Regions from separate parts of the Neorhizobium sp. PAMB6630 genome, predicted to be linked through region 2. Evidence: riboswitches for the same ligand, from Rfam matches in the RefSeq annotation. Region 2 holds a riboswitch; the other holds the start of a gene.
What was found. Region 2 has a riboswitch for thiamine pyrophosphate ahead of thiC (phosphomethylpyrimidine synthase ThiC). Riboswitches for the same ligand answer to the same signal wherever they lie in the genome.

Region 1 (14,983 bases), on a different replicon from region 2:
ACGAATGGATATTGTAAGCGTTGAAGAAAGCGACGGCACTCGACGGCATGATCGCCGCTGCCGCGAAAATTCACGGCGGCCGGCTTGCCACGCGCAACACCGGCGATTTTCTAACCGCCGGCCTCACGCTGATCAACCCCGGGGACTTCTGAAGCCCCTTTCGGCGTCCCTACAGGGCGTGGATTTTCACATCAGGCACCACGGCTTGCGCAATCTCGCAGAGATGCCGGTGGTGGGTGAGGTAAATCACCTGTCCGAGACCTGCCATCTGCCCGAACAGACGGAAAACTTCCTCGGCGCGGAATTCGTCAAAGGTTTCCATGATGTCGTCGGCGACGAACGGAACTGAGGGCCGCACGGCGGCAAATTCTTCGTAGCCTGCCAGACGCAGCGCCAGATAAAGCTGGTAGCGGGTGCCTGTCGACATCGCGTCCGACAGTTTTGAGGCGCCGTCGCGCGCAACACCGATGAGGATTTCGCGATCCTTGTCCGGCAGCGCGGCAAGGCCGGAATAGTCGCCGCGAGTGATCTGGCAAAAGGCTTCCGACGCCCGCTTCATCATCGAGCTTCGATGTTTTTCACGGTAGAGCGACAGCGCGCTTTCCGCCGCCAGCGTTCCCGCCCGAAGTTTCAGGTAACCGACCGCCAGTTCCTCGATCTGCAACAGAAGGGTGGTGCGCTGCGCCTCGATTTTGGCCACGGCATCATCGCCGCCCACGGCGTCAACACGGTCTTTCGCGCGGGTCAGCTCGGCAAAAACGATACGGCTGCGTTCGGCCAGATTGTCGATACGGCCTAAGAGTTCTTCGGCGGCGCGCGCCGTTTCCTCCGCATCGGTCTGCCGCAACAGGTCTTCGGCCTCAGCAGGCGTTGCAACCTTCATTTCGTAGAGCAACTGTTCGCGCAGTTCCCCCACGCGCCGCTCCAACCGGTCGCGCTCTGCCGCTTGCTCCAGCCGCTGACTGACCTCGGCCAGCGTTTCCACGGCAAAAAAGCCCGTCAGGGTGACCTTTCGCGTATGATAATCTTCGATCTGGCGTTCGAGATTTTCCAGCTCTTCGCGGGCCGAAACGAGATCACGCTCCTTGGCCGATTTTTGCAGCATCAGGCGTTCGGCCTCTGCCGTACGGCGCACCAGTTGATCCGCCTGCGCCAGAACCGGAAGGTCGGATGTCTCCAGATCCGTCTGCACCGCAAGCTTTGCAACCTCGCTTGCAAAAACCCGGCTGTCGCGCTCCATCAGGTCGATCCGGTGGGCCAGCTGGTCGCGTTCGCGAAGGGCGGCCGGCAGGTCGGATAGCGCATCCAGAATGGCACGCACGGCGGCGGCATCCGTCTCGCCAGCAAACCAGGTGGCGGAAAGTGCTTCGTTCCAGTTCTCCCGCCACGCCGCATCGCTGCGACTTGCATCCTCACGCGCACGCTGGCGCTCGGAGACTTCCCGCTTCAACTCCAGACGGCGCGCGACAAGATTTGCCTCACGCAGGGCATTGTCCTTGATGTCCGCCAGACGGTCCGCTGCCTGGTTGACGCTCTGGCGCAGAGAAAGTGTTGTGTCCACCGACCAACCGAGATCAGCAAGCGCCAGCCTCAGCTCGGCCACCTCGTCTTCCAGATGCGCCTCAACCGCAAACCGGCGCGCCTTTGCCTTGTCGAGCGCGTCGGCGGAGGACAGGCACTCGGCAAGGCGATCGGCAAAGGCCTCCAGTGATGACAGCAGGCGATAGATATCCGGCTGTCGAACGGTCGCCGTCACCTCTGGTGCCGCCTCGTCCACGGTCCGCACCAAAGCCGCAAGCTCTTCGGTTGCGCCACGCGCACTTGCGGTTTCACGGGTTAGCTGCACAGTTACGACATGCTGCTCCTGTCGCAACTGGCGCAGTTGCGCAAGCTCGCTGGCATGGGAAAGCCGGGCTTCGCCCAGCCGGTCATCCTGTTTGAGACGCTCTTCGAATTCCTGTGCCGAAGCAAGATCCAGCGCCCGCAGATGCGCCTGCCAGGCGGCCTCACGGCTCTTTCGGGTTTCCGCTGCCGTCTCGTCGTCAAACACCTCGCCGGCGGCCAGGGATTTCAACCGGGCCTCAAGCTCCCCAAGCCGTGCCTCCAGTTCGGCGCGGCGTTCCTCATGGCGCTGGATACGCCGGTTGATCTCGTCGCCCTGTCCGCGCCAGAGATCCAGCTGTCGATGGCCGGGCAGGGCTGTGTCCCGCAAGGCCTCGATGCTGTCGATGGGCGGCTGAAGCCTGCCCATCAGGCGCACAAGATCGGCCTCCATCTGCTCGACGGTGCGGGTCTCGATGGCCAGAAGCGTCTGCTTTTCGCCCTTCTGGAGCCGGGAAACGATGGTTTCCAACCGGCTGAGCGGCCCGGCTTCCACCGAAGGCAGATCAGAGCCGGCACGCTGCGCCTCCAGCTCTTCCAGCCCCTGCTGTGCCCGTTCCAGTTCGCGCTCGGCCGTCTCCATCCGTGCCGCAATGCCGGATCTGTTTTCGATCAGGTCGCGCAGTTTTGCGACAAGCGCTGCCGGCAGAACAAGTGCTGAGGGATCATCATGATCCTCAAGCCCAAGCGCCTTCAGGATGGCGTTCAAGCTCGCTTCCTGCTCGGCAAAGGCAAGGCGCCGCTTCGGCAGATCGTCTTCCGCCGTCACATAACGGGCGCGGCCGGCACCGAGCGCCGAGATCGCCGAGGCAACTGACAGCACATCCTCATCGACACGGATCGCCGAAACCTCCGCCTCCAGACGATCGATCTGGGTCTCAAGCCCGGCTTTTAGGGTCTGCAGCCGGGTTTCATCGCGCATCAGGTCGGTCATCAGCGACGCCCATTCGCGCGGCGGGCGGGGAAGATCCCCATAGGCCTCAAGCTCTGCCGTCAGCCGCGCCAGATCCCGCGCCAGCGGCATGGCCCGCATCAGAGAGGCCAGACGAGCCTGTTCGGCGCGGGCAGACGAAAGCTCGCCCAGTGTCTCCTCATAGGCCTTTTCGGCCTGCGTCTTCGTCGCCACAAGGCCAGCGTAAGTGGAGGCATAGGTATCGATCTGGTCGCGCTCGCCCTTTAGCGCTGCCAGTTGCTGCTTCATCTCCGAAAGCTGCGTGTTGCGGGCGCGCTTTCGATGAAACTGATGCGCCTCGTCGGTTGCCGCCGTCAGCACGCGGCTGACATCGGCCAGGCCGGAACTGGCCGAAAACAGCATTTCGCCGAGATCGCCGCGGCTTTCGACGATGGCCGCACCGCCGTCGCGCAGCGAGCGTTCGTCCAGCGAAAACATGGTGCGATAGGCCTCGCGCGTCAGCCCGCCGAGTGCTGATGACAGCAGGACCTCGTTGACCGGCTGGCCGCGCCCGTCGACCAGCGCGTTGGTGCGCTGTTTGAGGCGCACGAGATCATGGTCCCGCCCGTCGAATTCCAGCACGCCGCCCACCTGCATGGCATTATAGGCATGCAGGAAATTATAGCCGCTGCGCTCGGGAATGCCGAAGAGCAGATCGAGATAACCGGAAAACGCCGTCGATTTGCCGGCCTCGTTGAGGCCGTAGACGATATGCAGGTCCGGGCTGCCGGCGGTGGCGGGGCCAAAATCGATCGTGTGATCGGTAAACTTGCCGTAGCGGGTGAGATCGAGACGACGAAGCCGCATCAGCGTTCCTCGCCCGTTGCTGCCGCAAGGCGTGCGATCAGGTCCTCGCTTCCCTCGCGGATCAGGTCTTCCACGAAACTTTCGAAGGCTGCCGGATCGTTTCCGGCAAAACGCCGGCTTTCCGGCGGCAGATCGTCCAGCAGGTTTTGCACCATCTCGCGCACATGCTCGCGGTAACCATGCGCCGGCATCACGTCGTCGCGCATCAACGCGCCCAGTTCATGGACAGGATCGCTGGTTGCCTGCTGCGGGCGAAGAGACGGCGCCCTGACGTCCAGCTCCAGCTTTTCGATCCAGGCGCGGCCCGTGCGCTCTGCCCGCTGTTCGGCTTCGCTCAGCAGCAGGTCGACATCGCGCCGGATGGCAAAGGAAAGCGGCGTTGTGCCCACAAGCCGCAACCGCGCCACCAGATGGTCGGAGCGGGTGCGCTGGCGCTCGTCTTCGACCGCACGGCCGATGAGATCCACAAGCCCACGCCAGTCCTGAGCGTCCGACACATCCACAGTCACCCGGGCAAACTGCGCAAGGCTCGTCAGCCGTTCCTCGACGCTCACCGTTCCATCATCGGCAACAGTCACCAGCGACACGGTCTTTTCGCCGGCCTCGTTGATGTCGCGGCCCTGTGGCATGCCGGGCATGATCACGGTTCTGGTTCCCGCATGGTGCGTGCGCTGGTGAATGTGGCCCAGCGCCCAATAATCAAAGCCCGAACCATGCAGGTCGGCCACCGAGCAGGGGGCGTAAAGATCATGACCGGGCGCGCCGGCAAGGCTTGAATGCATGATGCCGATGTTGACGGCACCGGCCACCGGCGCCTTGTATTTCGGCAGCAGGCTTTCCGGCGCCTGCGGCTTGGCAAAGCTGAGGCCATGGATGGCAACATTCAATCCGCCGCGCGCAAGTTCCACCGCCTCCGCCCGGCCGGAAAACACCTTGACCGAGGGCGGCAGCACCAGTTCCTGGGTGATTTTCGACAGCGCATCATGGTTGCCGCGGATCTTGAAGACGGAAATGCCGGCCTCGTGCAACCGCTGCATCTGGGTGGCCAGGAAACGCGCCGTCTTCATCGATGTCTGGTCGCCATCGTAGAGATCGCCGGCGATGATCAGCGCATCGACCTGTTCATCCAGGCAAAGATCGACGATGCGCACCAGCGCCTGGCGCGTCGCATCCCCCACAAGGGCGGCAAGATCGGGATTTCTGAGCGACAGCGACCGAAGCGGACTGTCGAGATGCAGATCGGCGGTGTGAACGAACCTGAAGGCCATGGCCGCAGATTTAACGCCCTTGCAGGCCAGGTGCAATGGCGCCTGATGATGCTGCCTGCTCTATCCCCCGCGCAGATTGAGGCCCACAACCCAAAGCAAACATGACAGGCGATTGACATCAGACAAAAATTCCACAAAGGTCGCGCCATTCCGAGGGGAGCATCGAACGATGCTGAGATGGCGCTGAGCCGGACCCTTGAACCTGATCCGGGTCATGCCGGCGTAGGAACGGAAAACGCGCATGTGAGCGCCTATTCTCTTCTCCGCTTCACCTGGATCTCCCTGCTGAAAGGTTTGGAGATCACGATGCCATTGATGAAAAACGCAGCTTGCCTCTGCCCCATAGACCCGACTGCCAGCCGCCTCACCGCCGATAGCTGACGATGCGCTTTCGCCAGACGGGTTATGCCCTGCTTCTTCTGCTTGCCACCTGGCAGGCGGTGGTATCGCTGCTTTCACCGCCGCGCTACATCCTGCCGTCGCCTCTCGCGGTGGCCATGACCTATGTCCGCCAGCCGCAGTTCCTCATGCATCACGCGCTGATCACGGCGGGCGAAATCCTTTTTGGCCTCGTGATCGGCTGCGGGCTCGGCGCGCTGACGGCGCTGTCTGTCGCGGCTTTTCCGAGGGCTGGCCGGCTGGTCTGGCCGCTTGTCGTCGTGCTGCAGGCCTTTCCGGTCTTCGTTCTGGCGCCCGTTCTCGTTATCTGGCTGGGCTTTGGCATGGCCTCCAAAGTGGCGATGACTGTGATCATCATCTTTTTTCCGGTTGCCTCCGCCTTTGCCGATGGCCTTCGCCGCACCGATCCGACACTTCTCGATGCTGCCGCGCTGACGCCAGCCAGCCATATCCAGATCCTGCGCCACATCCGCCTGCCGCTGGCGCTTCCGGCCCTTGTCTCGGGGCTTCGGGTGGCAGCGCCGCTTGCTCCGCTTGGCGCCATTGTCGGCGAATGGGTGGGGGCTGCCGGCGGGCTCGGCTTCGTCATGGTGCAGGCCAATGCCCGCATGCAGACCGACATGCTGTTTGCCGCCATGGTCATCCTCGCCCTTTTCACCGTTCTCCTGCGGCTTGCCGTCGATCGCCTGACGAAAAACCTTGCCCCCTGGGCGAGGGAAGAAACGGACACACCCCGCCATCCCGCCCTCAATCCAGCCCTCCTGCCAAGGAAACATGCCGCATGAAACGCGTAATCGCCGCGCTCGCCACTGTTCTTGTCCTCACCCTTGCGCCTGCCGCCTCGCAGGCAGCCGACAAGCTGAGCGTGCTCCTCGAATGGTTCGTCAATCCCGATCACGCACCGATGGTGGTTGCGGCAGAGAAGAGTTATTTTGCCGAGGAGGGGCTTGAGGTGGAACTGATCCCGCCATCGGACCCATCCGCCGTGTCGCGCCTTGTCTCCACCGCGCAGGCCGATATCGGCGTGCATTACCAGCCGAACCTCTATCTCGACCACGCAAACGGCCTGCCGCTGACGCGCTTCGGCACGCTGGTGGAAACACCGCTCAACACCGTGACCGTACTTGCAGACGGGCCGATCAAGAGCCTCAAAGACCTGAAGGGTAAAAAGGTCGGTTTTTCCGTCTCCGGCTTCGAGGATGCGATGCTGAAGCGCATGCTTGCCACCGAAGGCGTGGACCTGAAGGACATCGAGCTGGTCAATGTCAACTTCTCGCTGTCGCCCTCGCTGATCAGCGGGCAGGTGGATGCGACGCTTGGCGGCTTTCGCAATTTCGAGCTGACGCAGATGCAGATCGAAGGCCATGAGGGGCGCGCCTTCTTTCCCGAAGAACACGGCGTGCCTCTTTATGACGAGCTGATCTTCGTCACCCGCCCGCAGCTTCTGAACGACAGCCGCCTGCCGCGTTTTCTGCGCGCCGTGGAAAAGGCTGCGGTCTACCTGACCAACCATCCCGATGAGGCCTGGCAGCTGTTCATCAAGGCCTATCCGAACCTCGATGACACGCTGAACCGGAAGGCCTTTACCGATACGCTGCCGCGTTTTGCCAAACGCCCGGCCGCGCTGGACCACGCCCGTTATGAGCGTTTCGGCGCCTTCATGGCCGAAAGCGGGCTCATTCAAAAGGCACCGGCAGTGGAGGATCTGGCGGTGGAGCTGAAATGAACAGGCTTCCGACAAAAGCAGACGCCGCGGACCTGATCGCCCGCGTTCGCGCCCGCCGCCCGCGCGTGCATTGCCTGATGAACACAGTCGTGCAGAAATTCACCGCCGACGGCATCAGCGCCATCGGCGCCATTCCCTCGATGACCTCCTCGATGGAAGAGATTGCCGATTTTGTCAGTAAGGCGGATGCGCTGACGATCAATCTCGGCACGCTGGATGCGGAGCGCCGCAAAGTGATCCGGCTTGCCGTCGATGTGGCGACGGCCGGCGGCAAACCGTGGATCCTCGATCCCGTCCATTGCGATTATTCACCGACGCGGCTCGCCTTTGCCCGCGAACTCATCACGCTTGGTCCGACCGTGGTGCGCGGCAACCGCGCGGAGATGGAACTGATCGGCGAGACCCGCGCCAGCCTTCGCATCATGACCGGTGCGGTCGATCATCTGTCAGACGCCGGGAGAAGCGTCAACGTGGAAAACGGCCATGCCTTCATGGCCGTGGTGACCGGCACCGGCTGCCTCTCCGGCGGCGTCATTGCCGCGTTTCTGGCCGTGGAGAAAGATGCGCTGAGGGCGGCAACGGCTGCCCTTTGCACCACCGGCGTCTCGGCGGAACTGGCGGCCGTGCATGCCCGCGGGCCGGGCAGCTTCGAGCCGGCCTTTCTCGATGCGCTGGCAGCCCTTGGCCCTGATGATCTGAATTCCCATGCAAGGATAAACCATGAGACGACTTGATTACCGCCTGAATGCGCTGGTGGATGCCTCGCTTCTCGATGTGGCAGACCTCGCCGTGCTGGCAAAACATGCCGCCGACAATGGCGCAACGCTGATCCAGTACCGCGACAAGACAGCCTCCACGCGGGTGATGATCGAGCGGGCCTTGGCGATCAAGGCAGCGCTTGCCGCAAGCGGCGTCCCCTTCGTCGTCAATGACCGCGTCGACGTGGCACTTGCCGCCGGCGCAGACGGCGTGCATCTCGGCGCAGACGACATGGCCCCCGACACCGCGCGCCGCCTGCTCGGGCCGGACGCCATCATCGGCGTCACCGTCAAGACGCCCGCCGATGCCGAACGAGCCGGGAAGGCGCCGGTCGATTACGCCTGCATCGGCGGCGTGTTCGAAACGCTCTCCAAGATGAATCCGGATCCGCCTGTGGGCCTTGATGGCCTCAAGACGCTTCGGGCGACAATCCGGGGGCTCAACCCGGCGCTTCCGGTCGGCGCCATTGCCGGCATCACGCTGGATAAGGTGCCAGCCGTGATCGCTGCCGGCGCCGATGGCATTGCCGCCATTTCCGCCCTGTTTCGTGCGGAAGACATCGCAGCCGCCGTGCAGGATTTCCGCAAAACCATCGATCAAAGCCTGAAGGGAGAGGGTGCATGACTGCCATTGCGCTCACCATTGCCGGCTCCGACAGCGGCGGCGGCGCCGGCATCCAGGCCGATATCAAGACGTTTTCCGCACTTGGCACCTACGCCGCAAGTGTCATCACCGCCGTCACCGCGCAGAACACGCGGGGCGTCAGCGCCGTCGAGGATATTTCGGCCGACGTCATCGGCACGCAGATGGATGCCGTCTTCAGTGACCTTGCCGTCGATGCGGTGAAGATCGGAATGGTGTCGCGGAGCCAAACCATTGCTGTCATCGCCGGCCGGCTGCAGGCATTTGCCGGCCCCATCGTGGTCGATCCGGTGATGGTTGCCACATCAGGCGATCGGCTGCTGCAGGAAGATGCCATTGCGGCGCTCACCCGCCTGCTGCTGCCGCTCGCCCATGTGGTGACGCCCAACCTGCCGGAAGCAGCGCTTCTGACCGGACGCCCCATCGCCCAAAACCGCGACGAGATGATTGCGCAGGCTCACCTCATCCTCGGTTTCGGCGCACGCGCGGTTCTGATGAAGGGGGGCCATGGCGAGGGCGCAGAAAGCGTCGATTTCCTGGTCACGCCAGAGGACGTGCTGACGCTGTCCGCCCCGCGTGTCGAAACGTCGAACGACCACGGCACCGGCTGCACGCTTGCCGCAGCACTCACCGCCAACCTTGCCAAGGGTTTGGAGCTTGCCGAGGCCGCACGGGATGCAAAAGCCTACCTGCAGGCAGCGCTTGAGGCGGGCCGATACCTTAAGGTCGGCGGGGGCAGGGGCCCCGTTCATCATTTCCACGACTGGTGGCCGGCATGAGGCAAGGGGCAGGGGAGCGCGACAGACAGAGGCTTCTGGCGGGTCTGGAGACAATTCTTTCCGGCACCGCCGCCGTGCTGCTCTGCGCGCTGCTTTCCCTCGTGCTCGTCAATGTCACCCTGCGTTATGTCTTCCAGACCGGCTTTATCGGCGCCGAGGATCTCGGCATCTGGCTTCATCTCGCGCTGATCTCGGTGGCGGCGCCGCTCTCTCTGTCGGGACCGCTCTCCATGCGGTTCGATGTCGGCCTCCGGCTCCTGCCAAGGCGAGGGCAGGTGGCGGCCGAAGCAATGGCGGATGGCGTGAGCGTGATTGCGGCGCTCACCCTGATCGTCGGTGCGCGCGAAACGATCGCCATGCTCGGCGGCACCTCGCCGACACTCGGGCTTCCGGAATGGTTGCGTTTCGCGCTGATCGGCACCGGCGGGGTTCTGCTGCTGGCGGTTCTCATCCTGCGCCGCTTAGCGGAAGAAAAGCGCGTATCGGTGCTGGCATCACTGGCACTCGGGGCCTGCCTTTATGGTCTGGCAACCCATGTGGATCTCTCCGGAAGCTGGCCGCCGAGCGCCTTTCTCGCCATCATCGCCGGCATTGGTCTTGTCGTGTCTGCGCCACTGTCGCATGCGTTTCTGGCCGCCGCCTCGCTCAGCCTTGCCTTCGGCAGCAGCCTGCCGGAACCGGCCGTGGTTGCAGCCGCCGTCAACGGCATGTCGAAATTCCTGCTGCTCGCCATCCCCTTCTTTCTGCTCGCCGGCGGGCTTCTGACGGCCTCCGGTGCTGCCGAGCGCCTTGTCCATTTTGCCGCAACGCTTGTCGGCCATCGCCGGGCAGGGCTGGCGCAGACCGTGCTTTTGACCAGCGTCATCTTTTCCGGCGCCTCCGGCTCCTCCGTTGCCAATGCGGCCTTCGGCGCCTCCACCTTCCAGCCGCAACTGGTGAAGAACGGTTATCCGCCGGCGCAGGCGGGCGCGATCATTGCGGCCTCCTCGGTTCTCGATAATGTCATTCCGCCCTCCATAGCCTTCCTGCTGCTGGCGGCCGCCACCAATCTCTCGGTCGGCTCGCTGCTGGCAGGCGGCTTTGTGGCGGGCGGGTTGATGGCGGCCTGTCTTGCCGTCGCCATCCATTTTTCGGTCAAGGCCCGCCCGGAAGGACGCCCCGCCTCCGGCAAGGAGCGCGCCGCCGCCGCGCTATCTGCCCTGCCGGCCTTCGGCCTTGGCGTCATCGTGGTGGCCGGCATCCGCTTTGGCGTGGTCACGACGACGGAAGCGGCAGCGCTGGCCGCAACCTACACGCTGATCCTGGCGCTTGCCGCGCGCCTTTCCTTCACATCCTTGATCTCCGCTTTCCGCCAGGCGGCGACCGAAGCAGGCGCCATCGGCCTGCTGATCGGCTCGGCCGGCCCGTTTGCCTTCCTGCTCGCCGTGGATGATGTGGCCGGGCTGATCTCGGATGCCGTCAATGCGTTCGGGCATCATCCGGCCCTCGTGCTGCTGATGGCAAATCTCGTGTTGCTGGTTGCCGGCCTGGTGCTCGATATCGGTGCGGCGATCCTGCTGCTCGGGCCGATCCTTCTGCCGGTTGCAGTGTCCGCCGGGCTCGATCCCATCCATTTCGGTGTCATTCTGGTGGTGAACCTGATGATCCACGGGCTGACGCCGCCGCTCGGCATGCTGATCTTCGTGGTCTCCGGCGTCACGCGGGTTCCTGCCACCGATCTGTTTCGCGCGGTGCTGCCCTATCTTGCCGCACTTCTTGTAGCCCTTGGCATCCTGTGCGTCGCAATGTTGCTCCTCTGAAAGGTTATGTCCCGATGTCCCTCATCCTGAAACGCCGTTCGTTCCTCGCAGCCACCGCTGGCGCAGCCTTGGCCGCACCGGCCCTCCTGCGTCCGGCGGCGGCCCGCACAACCACCATCACCATTGCCTCGCTTCTGGGTGAAGACAAACCCGAAACAAAAATCTGGCGGCGCGTGGCCGAACAGGTGGAGCAAAAGCTGCCCGGCCGCTTTCGCTTCAACGTGGTGGCAAACGGGGCGCTCGGCGGTGAAAAGGAAGTGGCGGAGGCAACCCGTCTCGGCTCGGTGCAGGCGAGCCTTTCCACTGTGTCTGCACTCTCCGGCTGGGTTCCGGATCTGCAGATCCTCGATCTCCCCTTCCTCTACCGCGACGCCTCCCATCTTCGCCGCGTCGTGACGGGCAGCACCGGTGCCGAGCTTTCGGCAAAGCTTCAGATGCAGAATTTCATCTCCTGCGGTTTTATCGATTACGGCGCCCGCCATCTCCTGACGAAAACACCGGTGACGCGGCCGGAGCAGTTGAAAGGCCAGCGCATCCGCGTCATCCAGAGCCCGCTCCACACGAAACTCTGGAGCGCCTATGGGGCATCCCCCGTCGGCATTCCAATCACCGAAACCTACAACGCGCTGTCGACCGGCGTGGTCGATGCCATGGATCTCACCAAATCCGCCTATGCCGGCTTCAAGCTTTATGAAGTCGTGCCCTCCATGACAGAAACCGGCCATATCCGCGCCTCCGGCATCGTATTTTTTGCCGCAAGCTTCTGGAAGACGCTGTCCCCGGAAGAACAGACCGTGCTGCAGACCGCGGCAGGCGAGGGGGCGCTTTATTTCAACCAGCTGATCGTCGAAGACGAGGCACGCTCCGTCGAAACCGCAAAGGCCCATGGCGGTCAGCTGTTGCAACCAGAGGCGTTCGAGGCATGGCAGGCCGGTGCCCGCGGCGTCTGGCAGGATTTTGCAACGGTGGTCGGCGGCATGGACCTGATCGAGGCCATCCAGCAAGCGTGACATCCGGCCCCGTCTGGTCCTTCGCACCGTTTGCCTCTATGACGGGGGACAAGGACCAGACGACTGCCGATGACCGAAAACAACGAACCAACCGACAAGACTGCCAATACCGGGCAGCATGAAAACGCCGGTGAAGAGAGCGACCGGCCGACCCCGCGTATGCTCTCCTGGGCGCGCAATTCCGCCGCCTACCGGCTTTCCAAGCGCATGATGACGGAGCGCCAGCTATCCGACGCCATCACCCGCAAGGCCCGCCAAAAATTCGCGGGGATCAGCGACGAACAGGTGAGGGCGCTTGCAGCCTCCGCGGTTGCCTTCGGGCTGGACGTGAAAGCGCTTGATGACACGGCCTATGCCGAAATTCGCAGCCGTTCCTCGGCACGTGCCGGAAAATCCAAAAAGGCCATCGCCCAGACGCTCGCCCAGAAAGGCGTCGACCGCGAGATCGTAACGCACGCCCTCACAGACGCCGACGACCTGCGCGCCGCCGTCGTTTATGCAAGACGCCGCGCCTTCGGCCCATTCCGCCGCGCAGACCTCGATGACAAACAAAAAGCCCGCGAACTCTCAGCCTTCGCCCGCCAGGGTTTCGCCTACGACATCGGCGCCCGGGTTTTTGCGATGGACGCCGAAGAAGCCGAGGAAATCCTTGGCGGTGAGGCTTGGTGACCGGCAGGGCCGTTTGAACGGGGCGTTACTCCCCCGTTCGATCACCCTGCGACGTTCGCAGCGGCCGGACATCACAGGCTGACACTGCCTTTACCGCCGACGCGCTTGCGGGCCCAAGCGGAAAATCATGCGCTGGTGCGGGCCTTTCGCTCACAGGTTCGAATGCCCGCCGACCCTGCGCGAAAGGGCATCCGATACTTCCCGCAGAGCGTTTCCAAGTCTCTGGATTGTTTCGTCACTGGCTTCGCTGCGAATGAGGCTGATCGCGATACCTGAAAACGCCTTTCCGGCATGGTCGCGGATAGCAGCGCCGATACAGATCATACCGTCCCGGATCTGGCCATCGTCGATGGAGTAGCCGCGCTGGCGGGTCATCGCCAACTCTTCGCGCAACTGCAACAGGCTGGAAACGCTTCGCTTGGTCAGCGGTTGCGGAAACGGATCGAGCACGTCTTGCAATTCACCGTCTGAAAGATCTGACAACAGCATCTTCCCGGTTGCCGTGAACGGGGCGGGAAGCCGCATGCCGATGCGAAAGGTGTGGCCAACCGGTTGTGCGGAATGACGGCACCCGATGTAGACGACTTCTCCGCCCTCTCGCATGGTCAGCGTCACCGTATACGGATTTAATGCGGGGCGTTCTGCAAGACAGTCCTGAAATGCGGAGACGATGTCGAGCTGTGACAGAAAGCTGCCAGCCCACCGCATCGGGTGTGGCCCGATACGCATCGTACCGTCTTGCGATTTCATCAGCAGGCCCAGTTCGCTCATCACCGACAGCAGACCGTGAGCGGTGCTTTTGGGCAGCGAGATCATGCGCGTGATCTCCGCTGGCGTGAGGTTGTGGGAAGACGCCGCCACCAGATCAAGGATCTGCACCGCTCTTCTAAGCGCGGGCACAGTGTCTGCTCGCGATTCCAGGTTCTGCGTCATCATGCCCTCCTTGACAGTGCGCAACTGATCCTATCATAGTTCAATATATCGATTCAAGTTCAATTAGTAGAACTTTCGGGAGGGGAAAATGATGAAATTGAGCAATCCGGCGTTGTTGCGCAGTCACTGCCTCGTTGATGGTCAGTGGATCAGCGGCTCATCAGACGCTGTCATTCCTGTCCAAAATCCCGCCACGGGCGAGACGATTGCGTCCGTACCGCAGCTTTCCAAAGAACAGGTCTCCTTGGCGATCACCGCCGCTGCCAAGGCGTTCGAGAGCTGGAGCCGGCGTTCGGCCAAGGAGCGGGCCACGATCCTGCGGCGCTGGTTCGACCTGATCGTTGCCAATGCGGATGATCTTGCCGCGCTGATGACGGCCGAGCAGGGGAAACCTCTGGCGGAAGCAAAGGGTGAGGCACTGTATGCCGCCTCCTTCGTCGAATGGTTTGCCGAGGAAGGCAAGCGCATCTACGGCGACACAATCCCCGCGCCGACCACCGACAAGCGCATCATCGTGCTGAAGCAGCCGATCGGTGTTTGCGCTGCCATTACGCCCTGGAACTTCCCGGCCGCGATGATTACCCGCAAGGCCGCACCAGCGCTTGCCGCAGGCTGCACGATGATCGTCAAACCCGCAGAACAAACGCCGCTGACGGCGCTGGCGCTTGGTGTCCTCGCAGAACAAGCCGGCATTCCCGCCGGCGTCTTTCAGGTCGTAACCGGCGATGCGCGCGAGATCGGCGCGGTGTTGACCGCAAGCGACACCGTGCGAAAACTCTCCTTCACCGGTTCGACGGAAGTGGGCCGCATCCTGATGGCGCAGTCTGCCCCGACCATCAAGAAATTGTCGCTGGAACTGGGCGGCAATGCCCCGTTCATCGTGTTTGACGATGCCGATCTTGATGCCGCCGTCGAGGGCGCGATTGCCTCCAAATATCGCAACGCGGGTCAGACCTGCGTCTGCTCCAACCGTCTCTATGTGCAGGCAGGCATTTATGATGCCTTTGCTGAAAAGCTTGTCGCCAAAGTGAAGGCTCTCAGCGTGGGAGCAGGCACCGAAACCGGCGTGCTGATCGGGCCTCTGATCGATGAGGATGCGGTTCTCAAAGTTGAGCAGCATGTGACCGACGCCGTTGCAAAGGGAGCGCGGATCGGGATCGGCGGCAAGCGGCATGCGCTGGGCGGCACCTATTTCGAGCCGACCGTGCTCATCGGCGCAACGCAGAACATGGTCATCGCGCGGGAGGAAACATTCGGGCCTGTCGCGCCGCTCTTTCGTTTCGAGACGGAAGAAGAGGTGATTGCCATGGCCAATGATACGGAATTCGGTCTCGCCGCCTATTTCTACACCGACAATGT
Region 2 (14,983 bases):
TCCTGCACCTGCCCTTCGGTTATCTCTCGGCCGGCCAGCAGCGGCGCATGGCCCTTGCCAAGCTTCTCGTCGCGCACCGCCCGGTCTGGATCCTCGATGAACCGACAGCGGCTCTTGATACGGCCGCCGAAGCGCTGTTTGCGCGCCTCATCCGCGCCCATCTGCATGCCGGCGGCATCGTGCTGGCGGCGACGCACCAGCCGCTGGATTTTGTGGCGACGCAGCGTCTGGAGATGAAGGGTTTTCAGTATGCGGACATGGAGGAGGGGATATGAGCGCTTGGCTTTCGATGGTGTATGGAAGCCCCCCTCTGCCCTGCCGGGCATCTCCCCCACAGGTGGGGAGATTGGCCAGCCAATTGCCCCTCCGATCCGGATCTGCCTGCAGCTTTGTCTTTGCAGTACCGTTGGAGCGAGAGATTGCCGCTTGTGATCTCCCCACCTGTGGGGGAGATGGCCGGCAGGCCAGAGGGGGGCTGGCGTACTCGATGGGGGCCACATCATGACCGCCCTCCTGCTGCGCGACCTGAAACTCTCCATTCGCGCCGGGGGAGGCGCCCTGATCGGCGTGCTGTTCTTCATGACGGTGGTGGCCGTCATTCCCTTTGGCGTCGGGCCGGATCTCAATCTTCTGTCGCGCATCGGCCCGGCCATCGTCTGGATCGGTGCGCTTCTTGCGGCCCTCCTTGGACTTGACCGTCTGTTCCAGACCGAGCGTGAGGATGGCTCGCTCGACCTCCTGTTGATGCAGGAACATCCGCTGGTACTCACCGTGCTGGTCAAGTGCCTGGCGCACTGGCTGGCCAATGTTTTGCCGCTGGTCATTGCCTCGCCGCTGCTTGGCCTGTTCATGAACATGGACGAGGTGGCCATCGGCGCTGTTATGCTGACGCTGCTGGTGGGATCTCCGGCGCTCACCTTCATCGGTGCGGTCGGAGCCGCCGTTGCGGTCACGCTGCCGCGCGGCGGACTGCTCGTCTCCATCCTGGTTCTGCCGCTCTGCGTGCCGGTGCTGATTTTTGGCGTTTCGGCCTCTTATGCGGCGGTGGAAGATCCTGCACCTTTCCTGCCGCCGTTCATGATCCTTGCCGCCATCACGATGTTTTTTGCAGTTCTCGGGCCAGTCGGCGCCGCACTGGCGTTGCGCAATGCCGGGGATTGACTAGAATCAAATCGGCCCGTTGTGCCCGGCCTTAGAAGAGACCCATGACCGAGAGCCTTGCCATCACCAAATTCAGCGATCTTGCCAACCCGACGCGGTTTCTGGCGCTTGCCGCGCGCGTTCTGCCGTGGCTGTCGGCGCTGACGGCGCTGCTTTTTGCCGTCGGGCTTTATCTCGCCTTTTCCACCGAAGGCGATTACCAGCAGGGCGATACGGTGCGCATCATGTATGTACATGTGCCGGCCGCCTGGCTGTCGATGATGTGTTATTCGGTGATGGCGCTGTCGGCCATCGGTACGCTCGTCTGGCGCCATCCGCTGGCCGATGTCAGCCACAAGGCGGCAGCCCCGCTCGGGGCGGCCTTCACGCTGATCGCGCTGGTGACCGGTTCTCTCTGGGGCAAGCCCATGTGGGGCACGTGGTGGGTCTGGGATGCACGGCTCACCTCCGTCTTCGTGCTTTTCCTCATGTATCTCGGCATCATCGCTCTCAACCGGGCGATGGACGATCCCTCGCGCGCGGCGCGCGTCAGCGCCGTCCTGATCCTCGTCGGTTTCGTCAATATTCCGATCATCAAGTTTTCCGTCGACTGGTGGAATACGCTGCACCAGCCGGCAAGCGTCATCCGCCTCGGTGGCCCGACCATCGATGGTGAATTTCTGCGCCCGCTTCTGGTGATGGCGGTGGCGTTCACGCTTCTGTTCTTCACGCTGCATATCATGGCGATCCGCAACGAGATCTGGCGCCGGCGCGTGTCGACGCAGCGCCGCATGGCCGCACGCCTTGCCGGCCGGGAGGGTTGATCCATGGGCCACGCATTTTATGTCTACACATCCTACGGCATTTCCGGAGTCGTGACCTTGGCACTTGTGCTCTGGACGGTGATCGACGGGCGTGCGCGCCGGCGTGAACTTGCCGAACTGGAGGCCGCAGGCCTTCGCCGCCGCTCTGCCGCACCGCTGGCCGAGACACCCCAATCATGAGCACGGCCACTGAGGACAAGAAGCCGGAAGGCCGCCGCAGTGCCTCCCGTTATCTGCTGGCGCTGATCCCGCTTGCGGTGTTTGCGGGCTTTGCCGCGGTGGCCGGGAAGATGCTGTATGACCAGGACGTCAACGGGCTGGACGTGTCAGCCATCCCGTCAGCACTCATCGGCAAGCAGGCTCCGAGACTTTCGCTGCCGCCGCTCGAGGGCTCGCAGACCCCGGCGCTGACGGACGCGGCCATGAAAGGCAAGCTCACCCTCGTCAACGTCTTTGCCTCCTGGTGCGTGCCCTGCCGGCAGGAGCATCCGATGCTGAAGGAGCTTGCGGCCGATAACCGGCTCACCATCGTCGGCATCAACTACAAGGACCGCAATGACAACGCCCTGCGGTTTCTCGGCGAACTCGGCAATCCCTACGATGCAATCGGCGTCGATCCGAACGGCAAGGCCGCCATCGACTGGGGTGTCTACGGCATCCCGGAAAGCTATCTCGTCGGTCCGGATGGCACCATTCTCTACAAGAAGGTTGGCCCTTTCGATGAGCGCAGCGTAACCGACGGCCTGATGCCGGCGATTGAAAAGGCGATGGCAAAACCTGCCACCTGAGTGGCTAAAGCGCGCCCTGCCACGCCCTGATCGCATCCACCGGCCACACCAGCATCAGCACGTTGAGCGTAAGGTTGTCGCGGATGAGGAAGCCGGTCAGGAGTTCGAAGCCGATGGCAAGTGCGACCGTCAGCCAGATCGGCGCGCGGGCGGCAAACAAGAAGCCGAGCGCCATGAACACGGTGTCCATCGCCGAATTCAGGATGCTGTCGCCCTCGTAGCCGACCGCCATGGTGGCGGAGCGGTAACGATCGATGATGATCGGCGAGTTTTCCAGAAGCTCCCAGGCCGCCTCGATCAGGGTGGCAAGCGCCAGACGCTTGCCAAATGAACCCTTGCGCAGCACGGCCCATCCGAGCAGATAAAACAGGAAGCCGTGGATGATGTGGGAGGGTGTATACCAGTCCGACAGGTGTTGCGAATTGCCCGGCGAATTCACGCCCGGTTCGAACAGCTTGATGGTGCCGCAGGAGCAGATCCAGAGCCGCCCCATCAGATGTTCAGACAGGATCTGTGCTGCGAGAATGGCAAGGGCGACGATGAACCAGAAATGTTGCGAGCGTGCCGAAGGGGCAGCCGTCGTCGCGCTCATTTGCCGTCCTCGGTCTTCGGCTGCAGCGAATGTTTCATGATCAGCGGCATCTGGGCGAGTGTGAAGATGATGGTGATCGGCATCGTGCCCCAGACCTTGAAATTGACCCAGACGGCATCGGAAAAATTGCGCCAGACCACTTCGTTGAGGACCGCAAGAAACAGGAAAAAAATGCCCCAGCGCAGCGAAAGCTTGCGCCAGCCTTCATCCGTCAGCTGGAAGGCGGCGTTAAAGACGTAGCCGAGCAGCGATTTTCCGAAAAACAGGCCAACGAGCAGCACCACACCGAACAGCGTGTTGACGATGGTCGGCTTCATCTTGATGAAGGTCTCGTCCTGCAGCCAGATCGACAGGCCGCCGAACACCATAACGACCACGCCCGAAACGAAGGGCATGACCGGCAGGTGCTTGAAAACGATCTTGGAAACAATGAGCGACAGTACGGTGGCCGCCATGAAGAGGCCGGTTGCCACCAGAAGCGGCCCGCCGAGCGCCGACAGCGCCGGGAATTTGCCGATCAGCCATTCGCCGCGCAGGTTGGCGAAGAAGAACACCAGCAGCGGCCCGATCTCCAGGATCAGCTTGAGCGTCGGATGCTCCTTTTCCTGGCGGGTCGGCGTCGTATCGCTTTCAAGGCTCTGCATGGGGCTGGGCTTCATCTCTTGTTGGACCTGTCGATGCAAATCCGGTTTCTGTGTCATCAATGCGTCAGGCCGGCAATGGCGCTTGCAAAGTCCTCGGCCTCAAAAGGCTCCAGATCCTCTACACCCTCGCCGACGCCGATGAAATAGACCGGCAGCTTGTGCTTGGCGGCGATGGCGACCAGAATGCCGCCGCGCGCGGTGCCATCAAGCTTGGTCATGATCAGGCCGCTGACGCCCGCGACATTGCGAAAGATTTCCACCTGGTTCATGGCGTTCTGGCCGGTTGTGGCGTCCAGCGTCTGCAGGACGGTGTGCGGCGCATCGGGATCGAGCTTGCCGAGTACGCGCACGATCTTTTCCAGTTCCGCCATCAGCTCGGCCTTGTTCTGAAGGCGCCCGGCGGTATCGATGATCAGCACGTCGCATTTCTTTTGGCGCGCCTGTTCGAAGGCGTCATAGGCAAGACCTGCCGCATCGGCGCCGAGCTTGGTGCCGATGAATTCGGATTTCGTGCGGTCCGCCCAGATCTTCAGCTGTTCGATGGCGGCGGCGCGAAACGTGTCACCGGCGGCCAGCATCACCTTCAGGCCGGAGCCGGAGAGTTTTGCGGCAAGCTTGCCAATGGTCGTCGTCTTGCCGGTGCCGTTGACGCCGACGACCAGAATGACATGCGGCTTGTGGCTGAGGTCGAGCGCCAGCGGCTTTGCCACCGGCTTCAGAACCTTAGTGATTTCGGTTGCCATGATGCGCGAGACATCCTCGCCGCTCACATCCTTGCCATAACGTTCCGACGACAGCGTATCGGCAATGCGCATGGCGGTTTCGACGCCGAGATCGGCCTGGATCAGCAGGTCTTCCAGCTCCTCCAGCGTCGCCTCGTCCAGCTTTCGCTTGGTGAAGAGGGCAGTGATCTGGCCCGTCAGCTGCGACGAGGTGCGCGAAAGGCCTTCGCGCAGGCGCTGGAACCAGGTGAGTTTTGGACGCGCGACGACGGCGACCGGGACTTCCTCGACGCGGGTGGCAAAGCCCTTGGGCAGGATGATTTCGGCGGGCGGCACATCATTGGCTGGCGTATCTGCCGTGACGCCGACCCCCTCTGCCCTGCCGGGCATCTCCCCCACAAGGGGGGAGATCACGGAGGCATCGTCGAGGCCTGTATTCAATTCCGAATCGATGGCAGGCGTTTCAGCGTCTGACAGGGGATGCGGCGCTAGCCTCAAATCGATCTCCCCCCTTGTGGGGGAGATGCCCGGCAGGGCAGAGGGGGTGGTGTCGCCACCCTCCAGGCCCTCCGCCTCGGCTTCCGCCTGCAGCAGAGAGAGCGGCACCATGCCCATGTCGCCCGGCAGCAGATCGGCAGCCGGCAAAAGCGACGCTTCCTCCTCTTCGGCAAGACCTGCGTCGCCAAGATCATCACCGGCCGGACCGCCGGCGGTGTCCATTTCCAGCCCGTCCACCGGATCGACCGGAGACACGGCAAGATCTTCGGCGCGGGAATGCGGTTCGGTTTCCGTTTGAAGGGCAGCCTGCTCTTCAAGCGTCAAAGTCTCATTGGCTAAGCCATCGGCCGCCTTGTCTTGCGCCGGCGCCTTGTCCTTGCCGAAGGTAAAAACCTTTTTGATGAAGCCGAGCGCCATGAAAAATCCGTTTCGTCACGCCGCGCGGGCGGCGGCAAGCTGCATGTTCAAGTGTTTGCCGTTATGGCCTGTCAACTCCACCTCTACCAGATCCCGTGGGCGAAGGTTTGGCGCGGCAACGACGGAGAAGTTCTCGGTATGGGCGAAACCGTTCATCTCCACAAGGATGCTCTGGCGGGTTCCAACCATCCGGTCGAGATGCGCAAGGTGAAGCGCCTCTCCGGTAACGCGAAGCCGGGCTGCCCGTTCCTTCACCAAGGCCCGGTCCAGCTGCGGCATGCGGGCGGCGGGCGTGCCGGGGCGCGGGCTATAGGGAAAGACGTGCAGGAAGGACAGGCCGCATTCTCTCGCATGGCGCACGGCATTCTCGAACATGTCTTCGGTTTCCGTCGGGAAACCGGCGATCATGTCGGCACCGAATGTCATCTGTGGCCGCAGCGCCCGCACTTTTTCAACGAAAGCCAGCGCATCGTCGCTGGAATGCCGGCGCTTCATGCGCTTCAGGATCATGTCGTCGCCATGCTGCAGCGACAGATGCAGATGCGGCATGAAACGCGGCTCGTCGGCAATCAGGTCGAGCAGATGATCATCTGCCTCGATACTGTCGATGGAGGACAGCCGCAGGCGCAGAATCTCCGGCACCTGCTTCAAGAGGGTTTTTGCCAGGAGCCCAAGCGTCGGCGTGCCCGGAAGGTCGGCGCCAAAACTTGTCGCATCGACGCCCGTGAGCACGATTTCCCGGTAACCGGCTTCCACCAATTTTCGGGCCTGATCCACCACTGATCCCATCGGCACCGAGCGGGAATTGCCGCGACCATAGGGAATGATGCAGAAAGTGCAGCGATGATCGCAGCCGTTCTGCACCTGGATGAAGGCGCGCACATGGCCATCGATGTGCTTCACCATCTGCGGTGCAGTGGCCTTCACGCTCATGATATCGTTGACGCGCAGCTTTTCTTCCGCTGAAACGCCGAAATCCGGCAGCCCTCGATAGGACGCGCTTTTCAGCTTTTCCTCGTTGCCGAGAACCGCATCCACTTCCGGCATTGCGCTGAATGTTGCGGCCTCCGTCTGCGCAGCACATCCGGTCACGATGATGCGGGCATGGGGATTTTCGCGGCGGGCGCGGCGAATGGCCTGGCGCGCCTGGCGCACGGCCTCTCCCGTCACGGCGCAGGTATTGACCAGCACGGCATTGTTCAGCCCGGCCTTTTCAGCCTCGGCGCGCATGACCTCGGATTCATATGTGTTCAGCCGACAGCCGAAGGTGATGACCTCGACGCCGCTCAACGGATACCGGCCTCAGGCTCCGCATCGCGCGTGAAACGGCCGGTGAGAGGGTCGAGATGCCCCGACCATTCCCATTCGGCAGGCCCGGTCATCACCACATGGTCGTCGCCCCGCCAGTCAATGGTCAGCGTGCCGCGATTGGGGCTGGAGGCAACGGTGATCGACACTGTGCGATCCGTCCGCCCGGTGCGCGCGGCGGATACGCCGGCAGCGCAAGCGGCCGAACCGCAGGCCAGCGTCAAACCTGCGCCGCGTTCCCAGGTGCGGGTCACCATCTGCGTTGGCGAAATCACCTGCGCCAGCGTGATGTTGGCCTTTTCCGGAAACATCGGGTGGTTTTCAAGCAGAGGCCCGAACCGGTCGAGATCAAACGTCATCGGGTCACGATCGACCCAGAACACCGCATGCGGATTGCCCATCGACATCGCCGCGGGCGAATGGAGCACGGGCGCATCGATCGGCCCGATCTGCAGCTCGATACGGCTGGTATCGAAAAACTCTTCTGACAGCGGGATCTTGTCCCATTGAAACACCGGCTTTCCCATGTCGACGGAAATCGTGCCGTCTGCATGCTCCTGCGCATTGAGGATGCCGGCAACCGTCTGGAAGGTGAAAGCCTTGCGCCCGCTTTCGACAGACAGCGCCTGCACCACGCAGCGCGTGCCATTGCCGCAGGCCTGCGCCTTCGTGCCATCGCAATTCAGGATATCGATATAGGCATCGGTGCCCGACAGTTTCGGATCATGGATCGCCATGATCTGGTCGAAACCCGTCTCCGCATCGGCAGCCAGTTGAATGGCGGCCTGCGGGGTGACGTGATCTTTGCGGCCGCGCATGTCCACAACGAGGATCTTGTTGCCAAGCCCGTTCATCTTTGCAAATTCGACCGTGTTATTCATGACGTCACCCATCCGGCGCGTTTTTCGACGCCGCTTGCGGCCTATATGGCGGAAAAACGCCCTGATTTAAAGAGGCGGGCGCGATCCGCTAGCCACCGCGACGCCGCTCGATGCAGGGCGCCATCACGCAGAGCAGTTCAAACAGGATGTTGGCGCCGGCAAGCGCCGTCATGCCGGCCAGATCGAAGGGCGGTGCAACCTCCACCACATCGGCGCCAACGATATCGACACCGGCCAACAGACGCACCAGCGCCTGCGCCTCGCGGGTGGAAAAACCGCCGATCTCAGGCGTGCCGGTGCCTGGCGCCATCGAGGGGTCGATGCTGTCGATGTCGAAGGTGACATAGGTCGGACCGGTGCCGGCAATCGCGCGGGCTTCTTCCATCACGGAGGCTGCGCCACGCTCGACGAATTCCTCCATATAGATGATGCGGATGCCCTGGCTTTTGGCCCAGTCATGGTCGGTCGTGTCATAGATCGAGCCGCGAATGCCGATCTGCACCATGCGTTTCGGGTCGAGCAGGCCTTCCTCGATGGCGCGGCGGAAGGGCGTGCCGTGGGTGTAGCGATTGCCACCGAAATAGCTGTCATTGGTATCGGTATGGGCATCGAAATGGATGAGGCCGACCGGGCGGCTTTTGGCGACCGCCCGCAGCACCGGCAGCGTCGTCAGGTGATCGCCACCGACGGCAAGCGGCAGCGCGCCGGCGGCAACAATCGCGGCAATGCCGGCTTCGATGCGGGTAAGACCATCCATGAGGTCGATGGGGTTGACCGAGACATCGCCGACATCGGCGACATTGGCGATGGAAAACGGCTCGACGCCGGAGACATGATGCACGCGCCGGATAAGGCTTGACTGGTTGCGCACCTCGCGCGGCCCATGGCGGGCGCCCGCCCGGTTCGTTGTGCCGCCATCCCAGGGAATGCCGACCAGCGCGATATCGAGACCATCCGCAGAAGTGACCGCCGGCAGGCGCATGAAGGTGGAGTGGCCGGCAAAACGCGGCACTTCGGCGGCATCGACAGGTTGGTAAAATTGCGCACTCACGGGGGACGGCTCCAATGCAATCAGGATGAAGGCGGGCGAAAGAATGCCCGCCTTCAATGGAGCAGAGGCGGAGGCGGCTGTAAATGCTGCAACGCGACATATGCTGTCTGCCGTGTCGAAGCACCGGCGCCGGGCCGCCGGGACAGCGGACCGCTAGTCGGCAACAACAGGCATGTAGAGATCGCCGCCTTCGCGGTATTTCGCCGCCATCGCTTCCAGCCCCTCCTTTTGCGCCTCGGCGCGGATATCGTGGGAGATCCGCATGGAGCAGAATTTCGGGCCGCACATGGAGCAGAAATGCGCCACCTTGTGCGCCTCCTTCGGCAGGGTCTCGTCATGCATGGAGCGGGCCGTTTCCGGATCGAGCGAGAGGTTGAACTGGTCCTCCCAGCGGAATTCAAAGCGGGCGCGTGACAGTGCATCATCGCGCAATTGTGCGGCCGGATGCCCCTTGGCGAGATCGGCGGCATGGGCCGCGATCTTGTAGGTGATGACGCCGACCTTCACGTCATTGCGGTCGGGAAGGCCGAGATGCTCCTTTGGCGTGACGTAACACAGCATGGCGGTGCCGAACCAACCGATCATGGCTGCCCCGATGGCAGACGTGATGTGATCGTAACCCGGCGCGATATCGGTGGTCAGCGGCCCCAGCGTATAGAAGGGCGCCTCGCCGCAGGTTTTCAGCTGCTTGTCCATGTTTTCCTTGATCTTGTGCATCGGCACGTGGCCGGGGCCCTCGATCATCACCTGGCAGTCCTTTTCCCAGGCGATTTTTGTCAACTCGCCGAGCGTTTCAAGTTCGGCAAATTGTGCGGCATCATTGGCATCGGCAATCGATCCCGGGCGCAGCCCATCGCCCAGCGAAAACGAAACGTCATAGGCGCGGGCGATGTCGCAGATCTCGTCAAAATGCTCGTAGAGAAAACTTTCCTTGTGATGGTGCAGGCACCACTTGGCCATGATCGAGCCGCCGCGCGAGACGATGCCGGTGACGCGGTTGACGGTGAGATGGATATAGGAAAGCCGCACGCCGGCATGGATGGTGAAATAATCGACGCCCTGTTCGGCCTGTTCGATCAGTGTGTCGCGATAGACCTCCCAGCTCAGGTCTTCGGCGATACCGCCGACCTTTTCCAGCGCCTGATAGAGCGGCACGGTGCCGATCGGCACCGGCGCATTGCGGATGATCCAGTCGCGGATATTGTGGATGTTGCGCCCGGTCGACAGGTCCATCACCGTATCGGCGCCCCAGCGGATGGCCCAAACCATCTTTTCCACCTCCTCCGCCATGGACGAAGTCACGGCGGAATTGCCGATATTGGCATTGATCTTGACGAGGAAATTGCGGCCGATCACCATCGGCTCCAGTTCCGGGTGGTTGATATTGGCGGGAATGATCGCGCGACCCGCCGCCACTTCGGCGCGCACGAATTCCGGCGTGACATGGTCTGGAATATGGGCGCCAAAGCTTTCGCCATCACGGACCAGCGCTTCCTGTGCTGCCTTGCGGCCAAGGTTTTCGCGAATGGCGACGAATTCCATTTCCGGTGTGATGATGCCCGCGCGGGCATAGGCCAGCTGCGTGACGGCCTTGCCGCCCCGCGCCCGCAGGGGAGAGTGGCGCACGGGAAATTCCGGCGTCAGCCTGTCGCCGCTGACGAAACCGTTGTCGGCCGCACTCACCGGGCGGCCCTCGTAAGCTTCCACATCGCCGCGCGCCATCAGCCAGTCGTGTCGCGGGCGGGTGAGACCGGTATCGATGGCGATGGTGGCCGATGGGTCAGTGTAAGGGCCGGAGGCGTCGTAGACATGGACCGGCGGTTCGCCGGCTGTCGGGTGCAGCGCGATCTGGCGCAGCGGCACGCGCAGATCGGGATAGAGGTCTCCGGAAAGGTGGATCTTGGTCGAGGCCGGCAGCGGGCCGGTGGTGACTTCGGGGGTGGGAAAAGGTCGGGCAATGTTCATCGTGAGGCTCCAAGGGTTGGAGACCCAGTCATGTCAGCCGGAAAGATGGAGAAACGCCTGCCGCGATCCTGCAAGACAGGATTTGTGGCATCTGCAGCGCGCACCGTCCCTACGCCAGTATGAACTGGATCAGGTTCAACGGGTCACTGCGCTGCCTTTTTCAAAGCCCAGCAGTATCTCAGCCCCTTGGCGGGACCCCCCTGGTGAATGCGAGGGAGTGTCGGCAAAGATCGTCGGCATGTCAATGCACCAGCCGCAAGGCCTTTATGCCTTCGGGCGCTTGCGGTTCGATTGGTTTTCAAGAGGGGGAGGGGAGGCCCGGCCGAAGATGTTGGGGGGCTGGGGGTAAGGTCAACACGTCCAGCCGGGCCAAATGGCGCACCGCGCCAACTGTCGAGCGTCAACTTGCTCACCAATTTCGGCAGTGTTTTGTCCAAAATCGGGCAGAAGAAGAGAATTGTCAGGGCAGGCGGCAACTCCTGCTGCCTGTGCCTTTTGCATGGCCTGCCGGGTTGATTTTTTCACCGGCTGAGGCACACTGTCATTCCAGTGTTACATGGCGTTGGGAGCATTGATGACCGATCAGCCAGATGTTTACGGACGCGACCGCACCCCTGAAGGGTCCGTGGTCGTTGAACTTAACCAGTACCGCCAGAACAGCGATCCGATCCCCATCACCTTCCATCGGCGCGAGCTGGATGCGATCCTGCGCATCTACGGCCGCATGGTGGGCGAGGGCGAATGGAAGGATTATGCGATCGATCACCTGAAGGACAAGGCGGTGTTTTCGATCTTCAAACGCTCCGGCGAAATGCCGCTCTACCGCATCGAGAAAAACCCCAAGCTTGCGGGAAAGCAGGGCGCGTTCAGTGTTCTCAACACCCATGGCATGATCCTGAAGCGCGGCCATGAGCTGCCGCAGGTGCTGAAGGTGTTCGACAAGGTGCTGAAGCTCGTCGATTGATTTTTTTCGCGCACTCAGGGCAGGGTACTGCCCGATGGGAGACTGGTGCTGATCAGCCCTTGAACAGCGTGCCGGGATAAGTCTCGGCGTCCGGATCGCTTGTGGTGCCCTCGCCGAGATCCCGCTGCATGAAGATCGTGTCCAGCCATGCGCCGTGCTTGTAGCCGGTGCCTTTCATCGTGCCGACCATCGTGAAGCCCAGCGCTGTGTGAAGCGCAACGGATGCCGCACTTGCGCCGCCGATGACGGCTGCCATCTGGCGAAAACCGAGCGCTGTCGAGCGCGTGATAAGCTCTGTGAGCAACGTTTTGCCGACGCCGCGGCCTCGGGCCTCCGGTGCGAGATAGATCGAATCCTCCACCAGCCAGCGATAGGCGGGACGGGTGCGGAACGCGGATGCATAGGCATAACCGAGCAATCTGCCGGCCTCGTCTTCGGCGGCGATATAGGGATAGCCTTTTTCAGTCACGGCCTCGAAACGGGCGCGCATTTCAGCCTCGTCTGGTGCTGAGATTTCGTAGCTTGCCGAGCCGTAGAGAACGCTCTCCCGGTAGATGTCTGTGATGCCGGGAATGTCGGAAAGGGTGACGTCGCGTAGGCGCAAGGACATGAAAACACTGCCGGTTCAGGTGAGACTATGCGACAGTAAGGTGCCGGGCATCCCCTTGCAAGATGCTGGTCTTCCCCCGCCGGGCAACAGAAAAGGCGGCCCGTGAGAGCCGCCTTCGATTGTCTGCCTGTCTGGCTGATTAGTTGTTCCGGTTGCCCAGGAACTGCAGCAGGAACATGAAGAGGTTGATGAAGTCGAGGTAAAGCGTCAGCGCGCCCATGATTGCCTTGCGGCCCATCACGGCTGCATCGTCGCCATCGAAATACATTTCCTTGATCTTCTGCGTGTCATAGGCGGTGAGGCCCGCGAAGATCAGCACGCCGAGCACCGAAACCGCAAAGGACAGGGCCGACGAAGCAAGGAAGATGTTGACGACAGAGGCGATGATCAGGCCGAAGAGACCCATGATCAGGAACGAGCCCATGGCCGTCAGGTCACGCTTCGTGGTGTAGCCGTAAAGCGACAGGGCACCGAAGGAGGCAGCCGTCACGAAGAAGGTCTGCACGATGCTCTGGCCCGTATAGACCAGGAAGATCGAGGACAGCGACAGGCCCATCAGGCCGGCATAGACCCAAAAGGCCGTCTGTGCTGCCGCAATGCTCATCTTGTTGATGCGGTAGCTCAGGAAAAAGACCATTCCGAGCGGCGCCAGCATCACCACCCAGCGCAGGGGGCTGGCATAAAGCGCGGTACCCAAGGCCGTCAGCTGGCCGTTATCGACAGCAAGCTGCCACGTGCCGAACGAGGCAAGGCCGGTGATCAGAAGACCAAGCGCCATCAGGTTGTAGACCTTCAACATATAGGTGCGAAGGCCCTGGTCGATCATTTCGGCAGAACCCGCACGTGCCTGGGCAGCGCGGTTCTGGAAGTTGTACGGTTCAGACATTTTTGTCCTCTTAAAGCTTCGGTGTTGCTACGGTGTCGAGGTCGTTAAAACCCCTGGCGCCGCTGCGAAGCTCAGCAAGCCTATGACAAATATGCGGACATATGGCTTTTCGTTCAAGTGCTCGCCGCCCGATTCGGCAAGGTGACGAAAATTTAATCCGCGGGAGCGCCCGTTGCGCAGTTCTTCGCCATCAAAGCTCGCGCAGCACGGGGGCTGCCTTCTGGCCGAGAATGCGCCATGTGCCGGCAAGGCCGATACCGACAGTCAGAACCAGCGCGGAGACGAGCGTGATCACCGCGACATCCGGCATGAAGGTTGCCGGCAGCTTCATGATACGAGACACCACGAACCAGGCTGCACCCGTTCCGGCAAACAGCGCAAAGACAGCGGTTGCAAACCCGAGGATCATGTATTCGTACGAGAAAGCACGCATCAGCATGCTGCGCGTGCCGCCCAGCGTCTTCAGGATCACCGCATCATGGGTGCGCGCCCGGTTGCCGGAGGCAAGCGCACCGGCAAGCACCAGCACCGAGGCGATAAGGGCAACGGCTGCCGCCGCCCGAATGGCCGTTGCAAGCTGGCCAACCAGCTGCTCGGCAATGTCGAGCGCGTCCTTCACCCGCACGCTTGTTATCGTTGGATAGGCATTGGTGACGGCGCGCAGGATCGCACCCTCTTGCGCCGGCGTGGCGCTGGGGTCGGTCAGCGTCGCAAGCCACGCATGCGGCGCGCCGCGAAACATGTTGGGCGAAAACACCATGACGAAATTGATCGAAAGAGAGCGCCATTCGATCTGGCGGAAATTGGCGATGCGCGCGGTGATGTTGCGGCCGAGCACGTTGACAGTCACGGCGTCGCCGATCTTCAGGCCAAGTTCGCCGGCCTCTTCGGCTGAAAACGACACGAGCGGTTCGCCGCTATAGTTTTCCGGCCACCATTCTCCTTGCGTGATCGTCGCATTGGCTGGCAGTTTTTCGTCATAGGTAATGCCACGGTCGCCGCGCAGCACCCAGCGTCCGCCCGGCGGCACGTTCATCTGGCTGACATCCTGTCCGTTGAACGAGAGGATGCGTCCGCGCAGCATCGGCACCTGGGTAATCTCGCCTTGCGGTGCCTGCTGCTTCAGGATGTTGACGAAGCCTTCGCGCTCGCTGCCCTGGATATCGACGAAAAAGAAGTTCGGCGCCTGCTGCATCATGGTGCCGGAGAGTTGCCGGCGCAGGTTTCCGTCAATGAGGGCAAGGGTGACGAGAAGTGCCAGCCCAAGGCCGAGCGACAGAACGACGGATGGCGTCAGCGCACCCGGACGGTGGATATTGCCGATGGCAAGCCGGAGCGCCGGTGAATTGACGCGCGGGCTGCGCCGGGCAAGGGCGGCAATGCCGGCTGCCACGAAGCGCAGGAGCACGAAAGCGGCGGCCACGGCGCCGAGAAAAACGACGGCGATATAGCGTTCTTCAGAGGAGAAGATGGCAAGGGCGGCAAGCGCTGCGAGCGCGCCGCCACCGGCCAGAAGATAAGGCCAGGAAGGCAGCCCGGTCTGGTCGAAACTCTGTTCGCGAAACAGGGCCGTTGCCGGCACATCGCGGGCATGGCCAAGCGGAAGCACGGCAAAGGCAAAGGTGGTGAGAAAACCGAAGAGAGCGGCAAGGCCCAGCGCTGACGGATAAAACGCGGTTTCCGCCGGCACCGG

Region 1: another riboswitch for thiamine pyrophosphate. It lies ahead of AC4CWF_RS23920 (ABC transporter permease); the one in region 2 lies ahead of thiC (phosphomethylpyrimidine synthase ThiC).

What each region holds. Positions count from the first base shown of each region.
Region 1 covers NZ_JBZAYV010000002.1:1,123,577-1,138,559, forward strand. The annotation lists gene AC4CWF_RS23905 (hypothetical protein) at 21-152, shown strand; gene AC4CWF_RS23910 (ATP-binding protein) at 170-3,640, opposite strand; gene AC4CWF_RS23915 (metallophosphoesterase family protein) at 3,640-4,908, opposite strand; TPP riboswitch at 5,052-5,154, shown strand; gene AC4CWF_RS23920 (ABC transporter permease) at 5,292-6,092, shown strand; gene AC4CWF_RS23925 (ABC transporter substrate-binding protein) at 6,089-7,033, shown strand; gene AC4CWF_RS23930 (hydroxyethylthiazole kinase) at 7,030-7,767, shown strand; gene thiE (thiamine phosphate synthase) at 7,754-8,416, shown strand; gene thiD (bifunctional hydroxymethylpyrimidine kinase/phosphomethylpyrimidine kinase) at 8,413-9,213, shown strand; gene AC4CWF_RS23945 (TRAP transporter large permease) at 9,210-11,012, shown strand; gene AC4CWF_RS23950 (TRAP transporter substrate-binding protein) at 11,027-12,022, shown strand; gene recX (recombination regulator RecX) at 12,182-12,691, shown strand; gene AC4CWF_RS23960 (IclR family transcriptional regulator) at 12,842-13,624, opposite strand; gene AC4CWF_RS23965 (NAD-dependent succinate-semialdehyde dehydrogenase) at 13,713-14,983, shown strand, end outside.
Region 2 covers NZ_CM177836.1:306,610-321,592, forward strand. The annotation lists gene ccmA (heme ABC exporter ATP-binding protein CcmA) at 1-275, shown strand, start outside; gene ccmB (heme exporter protein CcmB) at 502-1,161, shown strand; gene AC4CWF_RS01385 (heme ABC transporter permease) at 1,206-1,964, shown strand; gene ccmD (heme exporter protein CcmD) at 1,968-2,144, shown strand; gene AC4CWF_RS01395 (DsbE family thiol:disulfide interchange protein) at 2,141-2,752, shown strand; gene AC4CWF_RS01400 (DUF2585 domain-containing protein) at 2,757-3,344, opposite strand; gene AC4CWF_RS01405 (septation protein A) at 3,341-3,988, opposite strand; gene ftsY (signal recognition particle-docking protein FtsY) at 4,045-5,625, opposite strand; gene mtaB (tRNA (N(6)-L-threonylcarbamoyladenosine(37)-C(2))-methylthiotransferase MtaB) at 5,641-6,915, opposite strand; gene dapF (diaminopimelate epimerase) at 6,912-7,814, opposite strand; gene speB (agmatinase) at 7,903-8,865, opposite strand; gene thiC (phosphomethylpyrimidine synthase ThiC) at 9,019-10,830, opposite strand; TPP riboswitch at 10,919-11,042, opposite strand; gene AC4CWF_RS01435 (DUF2794 domain-containing protein) at 11,405-11,794, shown strand; gene AC4CWF_RS01440 (GNAT family N-acetyltransferase) at 11,847-12,404, opposite strand; gene AC4CWF_RS01445 (Bax inhibitor-1/YccA family protein) at 12,544-13,230, opposite strand; gene AC4CWF_RS01450 (ABC transporter permease) at 13,481-14,983, opposite strand, start outside.